DNA from 2 places in the Sporosarcina trichiuri genome. Region 1 is predicted to be linked to the other one. Evidence: a T-box and tRNA genes for the amino acid it is inferred to sense, from the RefSeq annotation. Region 1 holds a T-box; the other holds one or more tRNA genes.
What was found. The T-box of region 1 lies ahead of argS (arginine--tRNA ligase). A T-box ahead of a tRNA ligase gene usually reads a tRNA of that ligase, here a tRNA-Arg.
Positions count from the first base shown of each region.

Region 2: it has a tRNA-Arg gene. The T-box ahead of argS (arginine--tRNA ligase) is inferred to sense a tRNA for this amino acid. The anticodon was not compared.

Region 1 covers NZ_CP129119.1:77,292-84,039, reverse strand. The annotation lists gene QWT68_RS00525 (DMP19 family protein) at 1-357, opposite strand, end outside; gene QWT68_RS00520 (glyoxalase superfamily protein) at 494-850, opposite strand; gene QWT68_RS00515 (NUDIX domain-containing protein) at 1,085-1,381, opposite strand; gene QWT68_RS00510 (GNAT family N-acetyltransferase) at 1,484-1,933, opposite strand; gene QWT68_RS00505 (hypothetical protein) at 2,030-2,476, opposite strand; gene argS (arginine--tRNA ligase) at 2,545-4,224, opposite strand; T-box leader at 4,259-4,475, opposite strand; gene QWT68_RS00495 (hypothetical protein) at 4,604-5,011, opposite strand; gene QWT68_RS00490 (hypothetical protein) at 5,104-5,301, opposite strand; gene QWT68_RS00485 (phosphotransferase family protein) at 5,364-6,227, opposite strand; gene QWT68_RS00480 (response regulator transcription factor) at 6,263-6,748, opposite strand, start outside.
Region 2 covers NZ_CP129119.1:371,701-378,448, reverse strand. The annotation lists gene QWT68_RS02210 (1,4-dihydroxy-2-naphthoate polyprenyltransferase) at 5-919, shown strand; gene QWT68_RS02205 (TraR/DksA C4-type zinc finger protein) at 1,106-1,834, shown strand; tRNA gene QWT68_RS02200 (tRNA-Glu) at 1,877-1,948, opposite strand; tRNA gene QWT68_RS02195 (tRNA-Ser) at 1,958-2,048, opposite strand; tRNA gene QWT68_RS02190 (tRNA-Asn) at 2,056-2,130, opposite strand; tRNA gene QWT68_RS02185 (tRNA-Ile) at 2,135-2,208, opposite strand; tRNA gene QWT68_RS02180 (tRNA-Gly) at 2,212-2,285, opposite strand; tRNA gene QWT68_RS02175 (tRNA-Phe) at 2,293-2,368, opposite strand; tRNA gene QWT68_RS02170 (tRNA-Asp) at 2,398-2,473, opposite strand; tRNA gene QWT68_RS02165 (tRNA-Met) at 2,477-2,551, opposite strand; tRNA gene QWT68_RS02160 (tRNA-Ser) at 2,854-2,946, opposite strand; tRNA gene QWT68_RS02155 (tRNA-Ile) at 2,964-3,040, opposite strand; tRNA gene QWT68_RS02150 (tRNA-Met) at 3,047-3,120, opposite strand; tRNA gene QWT68_RS02145 (tRNA-Ala) at 3,142-3,217, opposite strand; tRNA gene QWT68_RS02140 (tRNA-Pro) at 3,227-3,303, opposite strand; tRNA gene QWT68_RS02135 (tRNA-Arg) at 3,331-3,407, opposite strand; tRNA gene QWT68_RS02130 (tRNA-Gly) at 3,439-3,513, opposite strand; tRNA gene QWT68_RS02125 (tRNA-Leu) at 3,522-3,603, opposite strand; tRNA gene QWT68_RS02120 (tRNA-Lys) at 3,640-3,715, opposite strand; tRNA gene QWT68_RS02115 (tRNA-Thr) at 3,724-3,799, opposite strand; tRNA gene QWT68_RS02110 (tRNA-Val) at 3,808-3,883, opposite strand; rRNA gene rrf (5S ribosomal RNA) at 3,905-4,020, opposite strand; rRNA gene QWT68_RS02100 (23S ribosomal RNA) at 4,297-6,748, opposite strand, start outside.

The sequences.
Region 1 (6,748 bases):
CTCGTAAAACTCTTCTTCTGCTCTGTCATTCCCCTCTAGGGAGATGAACAGCCGCCACAATTCCGGTCCGTATGTCTTTTCGATCACGGCATACTCCTCCGCCCCTATTATTGCAAGAGCGTCCGCGAGCTGCTGTACATAGCTGCCGATCCCCATCTCCGAGATCTCATCACCGAACCACGTCAGCAATCCTTCATGGCCGCCGCCCTCCATCTCCGAATAATAGTGGTACAGCAAGAAGGCTTCGCGCAGTACCGGATCATCTTCCGGCAGGTCTGCCCCGCTCAGGACGGAAACGACCGCATTCCAAATACTCTCGTTGTCCAACAGCTCGTTCCGATTCATCGTCGGCTTCATCAATTATCCTCCCACTTTCCGCATGCCGGATCATCAGGTGCCGGCAGCTCCATCATAGATTCTTCCATATTTCAGATTCATCCTATCAATGCCGAACCGCCCACGATACATACAGATCACGCAAATGTATCTCAAATTATAAACGTGTGCAAATACGCAGCTGGTTGCCATCAGGATCGGTGAGGGTCATCATCCGAAGTCCTTCGAGATCTTCATTCGGAGGCACCGTGATGCAAAGTTCCTTCGCGTTTTTCAAATCGCTGTACCAACGGTCAACGTTGGGAACAAAGAAGTGGATCAGCCCGCCCACCTGGCAGTCTCCGGCATGTTGGGTCAAGTAGAGGGTCATGTCGTCCTTCGTCAGTTGAAGGAATGCCGGGAAATGCGGTTCAAAGCGATGCTCCCAGTCCACTGCAAACCCCAAGGTGTCCACGTAAAATGCCATACTGCGATCATAATCGGTGATGCGGAAAGCGGGAATCACTGTTTGCATGAGGTCCCCTCCTTGAATTAGATAAATTCAAAAATCTTCTATGCATTGTTTGGTCTAAGGTTCTTGAAAACCCGTCCGTCACAGCAGCTGCGCCTGGAACAGCGTCAGCGGATACACACGCTGGTGCAGCAGATTATCGACGATCTGCTGCATGACCTGCGAATCCCGGTGAGGCTGCTGCAGAAAGACCGATAAGTCACCTAGCGAAATCCATTCCCCGGCAAGCAGTCCATCTTACAGGCGTACAGAACCTCCGACCATCTCCCCCACAAAGTGGAAGAGGATCCCCTGATCGCCTGAATCGCTGACGAAATTATATACACCCGTGCTGCTACGCAGCTTCACATCCAAGCCAGTCTCCTCTTTCGCTTCTCTGCAGGCGGCTGTAAGGATGTCTTCGTTATATTCGATACTGCCGCTCGGAAAGTTCCATTTACCGTGTGCAGCCGGCTTTCCTTCCTGGACAAGGAACACCTTGCCTTCTCGAATGATGGAGACACTTGTGACCAGTACACTGTGCTTTTCCGCCATTTTCCCACTTCCCCTTCCTTTGTGCCCCGTGCCAGCAACGATCCATCGGATTGTCGCAGATGCCCCGTTCGGCAGCCATCCCGATGGACATCCGGCAGCCCGTTACAAGTGCAGCTTCATCCCCTCGTGGCTTGCTTCGAATCCCAATCTTTCGTAAAACCGATGGGCATCGGACCGGTGCTTATCTGTCGTAAGCTGCACCAGACTGCAACGTCCCGCTCGCGCTATGGAGATGGCCTCCTGGAACAGCTGTTCACCGATCCTTTGACTCCGATACTGACGATCCACCCGGACCCCTTCGATCTGCGCCCGTTTCATCCCCCGCCGGGCCAACCCAGGAATGAGAGTCAGTTGGAGGCACCCGACAACCTTTTGGCCGTCGACCGCAACAATCATTTGATTTCCAGTCTGAGAATCCATTGCTTCAAAGGCTTCAAGATATTCGGCGGGCAGCGGATCTTCGTATCGCTCACGCTGTGCTCCTAATTCGTCATCGGCCAGCAGCCGTACAATGGCCGGCACATCCGCTCTTGTCGCCTGTCGGATTTCCATCTGCAGTACCTCCATTTCTATCAGTTTCTCACTTCTTCAACTCACATACAGCAGACAAGCATACGGGGGCATTCATCATCCGACCGGAAGCCACCGTCAGTCCAACAGCCACGGCACATTCAGTTGGATCTCAAATTGAACAGCCGGCTGCGGAAAATTGTCCGGGACCAAGTCCAGCTCGTCGCTGAAATCCATCTCCACCCGATCCGGACACACGAACCGAACATCGTGTTCACCGCCCACAGCTGGATAAGGACCTGGTCCAGCTAAGATCTCCCCGACCAGATGATAGAACGCAACATAGAGATGCGTGCCATCGGCATTCACGCCAACCTCGGAGACCTCCCCTTCTTTCCGGGGGTCAATCCCGAGAACGTCAAACAGATCCTGGATTTCCTGTGGGAAGTGATCACAAGCCAACCTGTAATTCGCACAATACGAACAGCCGCAATCCTCCGTGATGAACTGGTGCGTATCATAATAGTTTTTTGTGCTCGTACGATCGATTGTCACTACATAGCGTCCTGTTGTAAGTCTGATCACAATCCCCTCCTGCATCCGACCGTTTACTATCGGCCGCCTGTTCCCTAAATTCTGCGGGCAGGTGGCCGTCACATTTCATCCGGCGAGGAAATGCCCAATAGCTTGAGCGCGTCCTTCAGAACGATTCGCACACACGAAACGAACGCCAGCCGGTCCTGCCTCCCCGGACTTTGTTCCAGCACTCTGGTTGTAGCGTAGTACTTATTGAATTCCCGTGACAGCTTCAGACTGAACTTCGCAATCAGGGACGGGTCCGCTTGGTCGAAGGCTTTCTGGATCATGAGCGGATACTCGCCAAGCAGCTTAACAACAGGCCATGCCGATTCCCCTAAACCATCGAAACTTGGCGTGCCCTCTTCATCCCCTCCTTTTGTCAGCAGCGAAGAGATCCGGGCAATCGTATACTGGACATAGGGACCGGTTTCCCCCTCGAAGTTCATCATTTGCTCTATTGAGAAATCGATATCATGTAAGCGGTAGGTTTTCAAGTCGTTGAACAGGACAGCTCCGACGCCCACTTGGACGGCTACCTTGTCTTTCTGCAGAAGGGCCGGGTTTTTTTCTTCGATATTCCGCTTGGCTGTTCCAATCGCCTCGTCCAGCACATCTGCCAGCAATACGATTTTCCCCTTGCGCGTGGACATCTTCTGGCCGTCCTGCAGGATCATCCCGAATGGCACATGCGTCAAATTCTTTGACCACCCAAAACCCATTTTACCAAGCACCGTGAAAAGTTGTTTGAAGTGCAGAGATTGCTCATTACCCACTACATACAGCACTTTTTCGGGAATGTATGTTTGTTGACGATAGATGGCGGCCGCGAGATCGCGGGTCGCGTACAGCGTGGCCCCGTCCTTTTTCGTAATCAGACAGGGCGGCAGGTCTTCAAGTTCCACGACATGCGCGCCGTCGGATCGGGTCAACAGCGATTTCTCCTTCAGCTCCTGGACGACCGTTTCCATCTTGTCGTTATAGAACGCTTCCCCTGCATACGAGTCGAATCGGATTCCCAGCAGCTCATAAATCGCTTCGAATTCCTTCAGCGACTCTTCCCGGAACCACTCCCACAGTGCGTAAGCCTCCGGATCGCCGTCTTCCAGCGACTTGAAAGCCACACGCGCCTCCTCATTCAACGAGTCGTCCGTTTCGGCAGCTTCGTGGAACTTCACGTAGATGTTCAGTAATTCCCGGATCGGGGACTCTGCAATAGCTGCCTGGTCTCCCCAGCGTCTGTACGCCACAATCAATTTACCGAACTGTGTGCCCCAATCCCCTAGATGATTGATCCGGATCGGCGTAAACCCGTTCTTTTCCGCGATGTTCGCCAGTGCGTTTCCAATTACCGTGGACCGCAGATGACCCATGGAAAAGGGCTTCGCAATATTAGGGGATGAATAATCAATGAGCACGTTCCCCCGCATCGCTCCATGCGAGCCGTACTGTTCCTTGGCAGCCAGTATTTCCTGCAGAACCTGGTCCATCACGATCTGGCGGTCTAAGGAAATGTTCACATACGGACCGACTGCGGTAACATTTAGTATCAGATCGTGGTGTAGCCGGCCTGCTAAGTCGGCGGCAATCAGATGCGGAGCTTTCCTTTGTTCCTTCTCAAGGCGGTAGCAAGGGAATGCGATGTCCCCCAATTTCGGATCTTTCGGTTTTTCCAACAGCTGTTCAAACTGAGAACGCGAGACTATGTGATCCAGCGCTTCGGCAAGCAGCTCTGCAATCATTCGGTTTTTATCCATTTTTTCCCTCCATATAAAAAAGCCCCCGTCTCCAATAAGAGACGAGAACATAGATTCCCGTGGTACCACTCCAGTTGCCACAATACGTGACCGCTTTCCATTGGTAACGGGGTGTCGCCCCGATCTTCCCTACTGTAGTTCAAGAAACATCTCAGAAGTGCGTTTCGTTTACGTACCGTGTATTAGGCTCCCACTCTCCCTAACTCGCTTGCCACGGACCCGTAAATTACTCTCTTCGTCATCGATTTTAAATTATTGTAATTTATCCAACAATACACATCTTGCGGACGGCTGTCAAGGTTGTCGTGGGTACAATGGAAATTCAAGACAGTCCGTACCGGCCGAATTCGCAAGCCGCAGCCGCCTGCTGAAGAAGAATTCATTTCACGAACCGCACCAATGTTTTTTCCGGCATGCGAATCCGGTCCATATCAAAGTTGTTGAGCGGTAATGTGACTTCCCCTTCCCGCTTATCGCATTCTTCTCCTACCCAACAAGTGTAGTGCTCAAAGAACTCTCCCGTCTCAAGATATTGGTCCATGAGTTCACAAAGTCTGGACAGCTTCATTTTTGAGTCATCCAAGATAGCGGTGTCCGTATGCTCGGATATCTCAATGCCCCAATCACTTGACACTTCATAGACATACGGCGTAGAGAATTGACATTCCTTCACATTCCGGAGTTCAGCAGGACTCGAAAAGCAGGGCCCGATGATAAGGAGATCCTCCGAACCGTCGCCGCTGAGCGGTATTTCTTTCATACATCCAATATAGCCCGCTAAACTCATGGGCACATCCCTCCCTCCTAAAATTTGTTTGCCAAGCCCTGATATGTACCTTTCCCCATTATGATTGCCTCCACTTCTGGCATCATGTAGGTTCAGTCATTCCTGCGATGCACGAACTGCTTGATGGACTGGGAAAGTACTAAATAGAGTGCGACTGCAATCGCCACTCCGGCCGCGGTTATACTGACTGTCATCATATAGCCGCCGATCGCCGTGTGAAAGACATTGGTCAATAGAAGAGTCGCAGCCACAAATACGATCCCTGCTATCCAGATGGTTTTTCTGCTCATCGTAACACCTCCGTAATTCATGCGTACGCCTGCCCACTGTACAGGTTCGCCATGATAGCGGATTACAGTAACATACTCTTCAAGATCGAAAGGTTCTTGTCAAAAAACATTGCGTTCTTCTCAATGCCGCGTCGTGCACACCAGCCAATACTATTGAACGCATCGGTAAATTGATAAAACGGCAGAACCGCCTCTAAGTCCATTAAGGGTCTCACACTGGTATAGCCTTCTTGATAGGACTGATACAAGCTGGTATCGAAGCTCAGAAAATCGCGATACAGTTTTGTGAAATCGATTTCTGTGGCGCCGAACCGGACACTTTCGAAATCGATCACGCCGGATACCCGGTCTCCGTCCACGATGATGTTGGCTGGCCGGAAATCCATATGGAGGAAGCACGGGCCGTCGGGTGGCGGCAGCTCTCGTTTCATGCGTTCAAACGTTTCCATCGACTGGTTGTATAGCGTTCCGTCCAAGAGCTCTTTCACGTCTTCCGCGAAACTGGTAAATTGGCGTTCCACAAAGTCGGGCCACCCCGGGTATTCATTGTCGATCCCGGCCAGTTCCATATCAGCTGGCGGCCGGACCTCGTGCATGGCGGCATGCAGCACCCCGACTTGGAACGCGACGGCGGGGCTGTCCGTATTGGCCAGCGGCCGCCCCTTCAGTTCAGATAGAATGAACGCGCCCGGACACTCTTCATCGCCCGGCCAAAAATCCAACATGTCCGGGATGGACACCTGGTCTTTCAGCACTTTGTAGGCGGCCAGCTCCCGGTCATATTTCACTTTTGTATACGGGATCTTCAAATAGACCTGTTCCCCTGTACGCAGTCTGCACTTGTACACAGTGGAACTGTGGGAATCGTCGACTTCGTCAAAGGACAGGACATCCAATTTCAATTGCTGCAGGACACGAGTCAGCATCCAACTCCTCCTTTCTTTGCGAGGCTCGCATCCAATTATACGAGCATGAACCCGATGCCCCAGATCGTCTTGAAATACTCCTCGTCCGTCACCGCGGCGATTTTCTTCCGCATGTTGGACATATGGACGCTGATCGTGTTGTCGTCGCCGTAATACGGACCTGTCCAGAGGCTTTCGTAGATCTCCTTTTTCGAGAACGCCTTTTCCGGATGGCGCAGCAGCAGGGTCAGGATGTCGAACTCGGCGTTCGTCAGCTGAAGGGGCTCTCCAGAGAGTGTGACGGTCAGTTTGTCCGTGTCGACAGCGAGATCCCGCCACGCAAGTTCCGCGGACGGCGGCTCTGCTCCAGCGGATTTCCGCAGCTGGACCGCCACCCGTGCGGCGACTTCCTCCTGATGGAACGGCTTCGTCATATAATCATCCGCTCCCATCTGCAGCACCGCCACCTTATCGGCAACCCCCGCCTTTGCGGAGATGACGAGGATCGGCACCGCGCTGTCCCGCCGGATTTCGCGGATCAG
Region 2 (6,748 bases), 290 kb from region 1:
CGAAATGCAAGATACAATCAAAATCGAACAAGGCTGGAGGATGTGGTGGCAGCTGACCCGGCCGCACACACTGACCGCAGCCTTTGCACCTGTATTCCTCGGCACGATGCTCGCCCTGCCGTTCGGACGGCTGGACTTCCCTCTCTTTGCAGCCATGCTGCTCGCAAGTGTGCTCATCCAGATGGCGACGAACATGTTCAATGAATACTATGACTACAAAAGAGGCCTGGACACCGAGCACTCGGTCGGCATCGGCGGAACGATCGTCCGCAACAAAGTGAACCCGAAAACGATCCTGAACCTGGCTCTTTTCCTATATGGCATTTCCGTACTGCTGGGCGTCTATATCTGCATGCAGACGTCCTGGTGGCTTGCAGCAATCGGTCTCGTATCGATGGCTATCGGTTACTTCTACACAGGCGGCCCCTACCCGATCGCCTATACCCCGCTTGGGGAACTGTTTTCCGGTGTTGTCATGGGGATGCTGCTCGTCCTGATCGCCTTCTATATCCAGACAGGGACCGTATCGGAACGGGCTGTGCTGCTGTCCATACCGAGTGTTCTCCTCGTAGCTGCAATCATGATGGCAAACAATATCCGGGACCTCGAAGGCGACAAGCTGGGAGGACGGAAGACGCTTGCCATTTTGCTCGGACGGGCGAATGCCATCCGGGTACAGAGCGGATTCTTCATCCTGGCATTTGCCTGGATCATCGGTCTCGTGCTCTTCGGCGGACTCACTCCATGGAGCCTGCTCGTCATCCTGTGCGTCAAGAAGCCCATCTCCGCCATCAGGATATTCAAAAATCACGAAGCACCGCTCCAAGTGATGCCAGCCATGAAATTCACAGCGCAGACGAACACCTTCTTCTGCCTGCTTCTGGCGGTCGGCTTGCTCATTGGCCACCTCCTCCACTAATATCTGCTGGAAGACCGTCTACCATACGGTCTTCTTTTTTTTGCTTTGCTGATCCTGTCTGAAGTTGTTCCGCTTAGGTTTAAGGACCGGGCGAAAAAGGAATTCAGAGAACTAACAGCTGAATGCATATGAATTCAGCCGTTCTGATCCATACTAGCAGGTAAATCCATAAAGGACGTGAATGAAATGCTGACAAAAGAACAGACCATGACATTGAAGAAGGAACTGCTTCGTCTACAAGACGACTTAACGGTGACCGAAGAACGGACGACGACAGACACAGCACCGCAGGACGAGATCGGCGAACTCTCCACTTATGATAATCACCCCGCAGATATGGGGACAGAACTGTATGACAGGGAAAAGGACAGGGCCCTGAACGAGCATGCATCCGAGGAAATGGAGAAAGTGCAGACAGCTCTCAAGCGGATGGAAGAAGGCACCTATGGGGTCTGTGAGGAATGCGGCAAAGACATTCCATTTGAACGACTGGAGGCAATTCCCTATACGACAGTATGCGTGGAAGATGCAGTACAGGAAGTGCCTGATGACAGACCGGTGGAAAACGACTTGCTGAAGATGGCGAAGCCGAACACATTTGCAGATCGGCGGGAAGGGATATACGAAGATCCGATCGACAGCTTTGAAGCGATCGCGAAATCAGGGACGTCGGAAACCCCATCCGACTTCACAGGGGACCACGACAATTATGAAGATCTGTATGATACCAATGTGGAAGATGAAAGCACGGAAGACATCGATGTCATCGCAGCGAGCGACATCGACGGAGAACCGGCTGGTTATGTGCGCAGTGACACAACAGCCGAATACGAAGAAAATCTCGATGATGAGAACCTGGAATCTGAACTCGGCGACATTCCATACCGGAAAAGAGACAGTTATGTAGATAAATGAATACAAAAAACCTGACTGCAGAACAGTCAGGTTTTTTCAGTATGACCCCTACGGGATTCGAACCCGTGTTACCGCCGTGAAAGGGCGGTGTCTTAACCGCTTGACCAAGGGGCCAAACAAATATGGCGGAGAAGGAGGGATTCGAACCCTCGCGCCGCTTTCGCGACCTACACCCTTAGCAGGGGCGCCTCTTGAGCCACTTGAGTACTTCCCCGTATGAATGGCTCCGCAGGTAGGACTCGAACCTACGACCGATCGGTTAACAGCCGATTGCTCTACCACTGAGCTACTGCGGAATAGTGGGCCTAAGTGGACTCGAACCACCGACCTCACGCTTATCAGGCGTGCGCTCTAACCAGCTGAGCTATAGGCCCAAATGGAGCGGGTGAAGGGAATCGAACCCTCATCATCAGCTTGGAAGGCTGAGGTTTTACCACTAAACTACACCCGCACGACTATGGTGGTTCAGGACGGAATCGAACCGCCGACACAAGGATTTTCAGTCCTTTGCTCTACCGACTGAGCTACTGAACCAGCAAAGAGAACTATGTATAAAATAAAAATGGCGGTCCCGACCGGGATCGAACCGGCGATCTCCTGCGTGACAGGCAGGCATGTTAACCGCTACACCACGGGACCATTTGGTTGCGGGGGCAGGATTTGAACCTGCGACCTTCGGGTTATGAGCCCGACGAGCTACCACTGCTCCACCCCGCGATAATAATAGTAGTACTGCATTTGAGCTTTCACGCTCATGGTTCTGCTGTTTGCAAGATTACGGATTTCTTTCAGAAATCCTACAAATCGTCATCTTTGTATGACGCTTTGCTCCACCCCGCGATAATAATAGTAGTACTGCATTTGAGCTTTCACGCTCATGGTTCTGCTGTTTGCAAGATTACGGATTTCTTTCAGAAATCCTACAAATCGTCATCTTCGTATGACGCTTTGCTCCACCCCGCGATAATAATAGTAGTACTGCATTTGAGCTTTCACTCTTACGTGCTATGTGATGAAAATGGAGGAGGTAGAGGGATTCGAACCCCCGCGGGTTTTGACACCCCTGTCGGTTTTCAAGACCGATCCCTTCAGCCAGACTTGGGTATACCTCCGATATGGACAGCAATACTGGTGGACCTTGCAGGACTCGAACCTGCGACCGGACGGTTATGAGCCGTCTGCTCTAACCAACTGAGCTAAAGGTCCTTTAGATGGCGGCAGAGGGGATCGAACCCCCGACCTCACGGGTATGAACCGTACGCTCTAGCCAGCTGAGCTACGCCGCCAAGAAATGAATGGAATACTTATGGTGGAGCCTAGCGGGATCGAACCGCTGACCTCCTGCGTGCAAGGCAGGCGCTCTCCCAGCTGAGCTAAGGCCCCATGAATTACTGGTCGGGAAGACAGGATTCGAACCTGCGACCCCTTGGTCCCAAACCAAGTGCTCTACCAAGCTGAGCTACTTCCCGGGTCATCTGTAAGTAGAAGCATAAAAATGGCGCGCCCGGCAGAAGTCGAATCCACAACCTTCTGATCCGTAGTCAGACGCTCTATCCAATTGAGCTACGGGCGCAATATACATTGTATTACCTGATTAAGTAAAGTGGAGCGGAAGACGGGATTCGAACCCGCGACCCCGACCTTGGCAAGGTCGTATTCTACCACTGAACTACTTCCGCGTAAAGGATGCGGATGAAGGGACTTGAACCCCCACGCCCGAAGGCACTAGATCCTGATTCTAGCGCGTCTGCCAATTCCGCCACACCCGCATAATGCTAATGCATCCTTTTGATGAAACTAAGAGATGGTGAGCCATGCAGGATTCGAACCTGCGACCCTCTGATTAAAAGTCAGATGCTCTACCAACTGAGCTAATGGCTCGTACAAAGTGGTGCCGGCGAAAGGACTTGAACCCTCAACCTACTGATTACAAGTCAGTTGCTCTACCAGTTGAGCTACACCGGCACAAAATATGGTGGAGGATGACGGGCTCGAACCGCCGACCCTCTGCTTGTAAGGCAGATGCTCTCCCAGCTGAGCTAATCCTCCATAATACGCATTGCTGCGCCTGCCTGGCAACGTCCTACTCTCACAGGGGGAAGCCCCCTACTACCATCGGCGCTGAAGAACTTAACTTCCGTGTTCGGTATGGGAACGGGTGTGACCTCTTCGCCATCATTACCAGACAAGTGATCTGCCGCTTAACGACATTTCATATTATATACTATAAACCATGTAAAGTGCAAGAGTTTTTTTGAAAGGATTTATTGTTCCTTCAAAACTGGATAAAACGGACATTGTGCAGTCAAGACCGCCTCACGGCGCTTCGACTTTCGCGTAATCCAGCTTCGACTCCCTGATGCTTGAGGTCATAAGTCAACTCGTCTGCGTGGCAGAAACCGCCACTCCGCCGATTCGCCTTATGCTTGTCGCATCAAAACGGTCGTCTCCGCTTTTTTGTTTTGGTTAAGTCCTCGATCGATTAGTATCTGTCAGCTCCACATGTCGCCATGCTTCCACACCAGACCTATCCACCTCATCATCTTTGAGGGATCTTACTTACTTGCGTAATGGGAAATCTCATCTCGAGGGGGGCTTCATGCTTAGATGCTTTCAGCATTTATCCCGTCCACACATAGCTACCCAGCGATGCCTTTGGCAAGACAACTGGTACACCAGCGGTGTGTCCATCCCGGTCCTCTCGTACTAAGGACAGCTCCTCTCAAATTTCCTGCGCCCGCGACGGATAGGGACCGAACTGTCTCACGACGTTCTGAACCCAGCTCGCGTACCGCTTTAATGGGCGAACAGCCCAACCCTTGGGACCGACTACAGCCCCAGGATGCGATGAGCCGACATCGAGGTGCCAAACCTCCCCGTCGATGTGGACTCTTGGGGGAGATAAGCCTGTTATCCCCGGGGTAGCTTTTATCCGTTGAGCGATGGCCCTTCCATGCGGAACCACCGGATCACTAAGCCCGTCTTTCGACCCTGCTCGACTTGTCGGTCTCGCAGTCAAGCTCCCTTATGCCTTTGCACTCTTCGAATGATGTCCAACCATTCTGAGGGAACCTTTGGGCGCCTCCGTTACCTTTTAGGAGGCGACCGCCCCAGTCAAACTGTCCGCCTGACACTGTCTCCTGCCCGGATCACGGGCAAGGGTTAGAAGTCCAATACAGCCAGGGTAGTATCCCACCATTGCCTCCGCGTAAGCTGGCGCTCACGCATCCAAGGCTCCTACCTATCCTGTACAGGCTGCACCGGAATTCAATATCAGGCTACAGTAAAGCTCCACGGGGTCTTTCCGTCCTGTCGCGGGTAATGCGCATCTTCACGCATATTATAATTTCACCGAGTCTCTCGTTGAGACAGTGCCCAGATCGTTACGCCTTTCGTGCGGGTCGGAACTTACCCGACAAGGAATTTCGCTACCTTAGGACCGTTATAGTTACGGCCGCCGTTTACTGGGGCTTCAATTCGAAGCTTCGCTTGCGCTAACCTCTCCTCTTAACCTTCCAGCACCGGGCAGGCGTCAGCCCCTATACGTCACCTTACGGTTTTGCAGAGACCTGTGTTTTTGCTAAACAGTCGCCTGGGCCTATTCACTGCGGCTCTCTCGGGCTGTTCACCCTACCAGAGCACCCCTTCTCCCGAAGTTACGGGGTCATTTTGCCGAGTTCCTTAACGAGAGTTCTCTCGATCACCTTAGGATTCTCTCCTCGCCTACCTGTGTCGGTTTGCGGTACAGGCACCTCCCGCCTCGCTAGAGGCTTTTCTTGGCAGTGTGAAATCAGGGACTCCAGGGAAACTTCCCCTTGCCGTCACAGCTCAATGTTACAGGAACGGGATTTGCCTCGTTCCACACCTCACTGCTTGGACGCGCATGACCAACAGCGCGCTCACCCTATCCTTCTGCGTCCCCCCATTACTCAAACGGCGGGGAGGTGGTACAGGAATATCAACCTGTTATCCATCGTCTACGCCTATCGGCCTCGACTTAGGTCCTGACTAACCCTGAGCGGACGAGCCTTCCTCAGGAAACCTTAGGCATTCGGTGGAAGGGATTCTCACCCTTCTTTCGCTACTCATACCGGCATTCTCACTTCCAAGCGCTCCACCAGTCCTTCCGGTCCAGCTTCAACGCCCTTGGAACGCTCTCCTACCACTGACACCCAAGGTGTCAATCCGCAGTTTCGGTGATTCGTTTAGCCCCGATACATTTTCGGCGCAGCGCCACTCGACCAGTGAGCTATTACGCACTCTTTAAATGATGGCTGCTTCTAAGCCAACATCCTGGTTGTCTGGGCAGCGCCACATCCTTTTCCACTTAACGAATACTTGGGGACCTTAACTGGCGGTCTGGGCTGTTTCCCTCTCGACTACGGACCTTATCACCCATAGTCTGACTCCCAAACATAAATCATCGGCATTCGGAGTTTGTCTGAATTCGGTAACCCGGGATGGGCCCCTCGTCCAAACAGTGCTCTACCTCCGAGATTCTGACGTTTGAGGCTAGCCCTAAAGCTATTTCGGAGAGAACCAGCTATCTCCAGGTTCGATTGGAATTTCACCGCTACCCACACCTCGTCCCCGCACTTTTCAACGTACGTGGGTTCGGGCCTCCAGTAAGTGTTACCTTACCTTCACCCTGGACATGGGTAGATCACCTGGTTTCGGGTCTACGACCCCATACTCATGCGCCCTGTTCAGACTCGCTTTCGCTGCGGCTCCGCGTTCTCGGCTTAACCTTGCATGGAATCGTAACTCGCCGGTTCATTCTACAAAAGGCACGCCATCACCCATTAACGGGCTCTGACAACTTGTAGGCACACGGTTTCAGGATCTATTTCACTCCCCTTCCGGGGTGCTTTTCACCTTTCCCTCACGGTACTGGTTCACTATCGGTCACTAGGG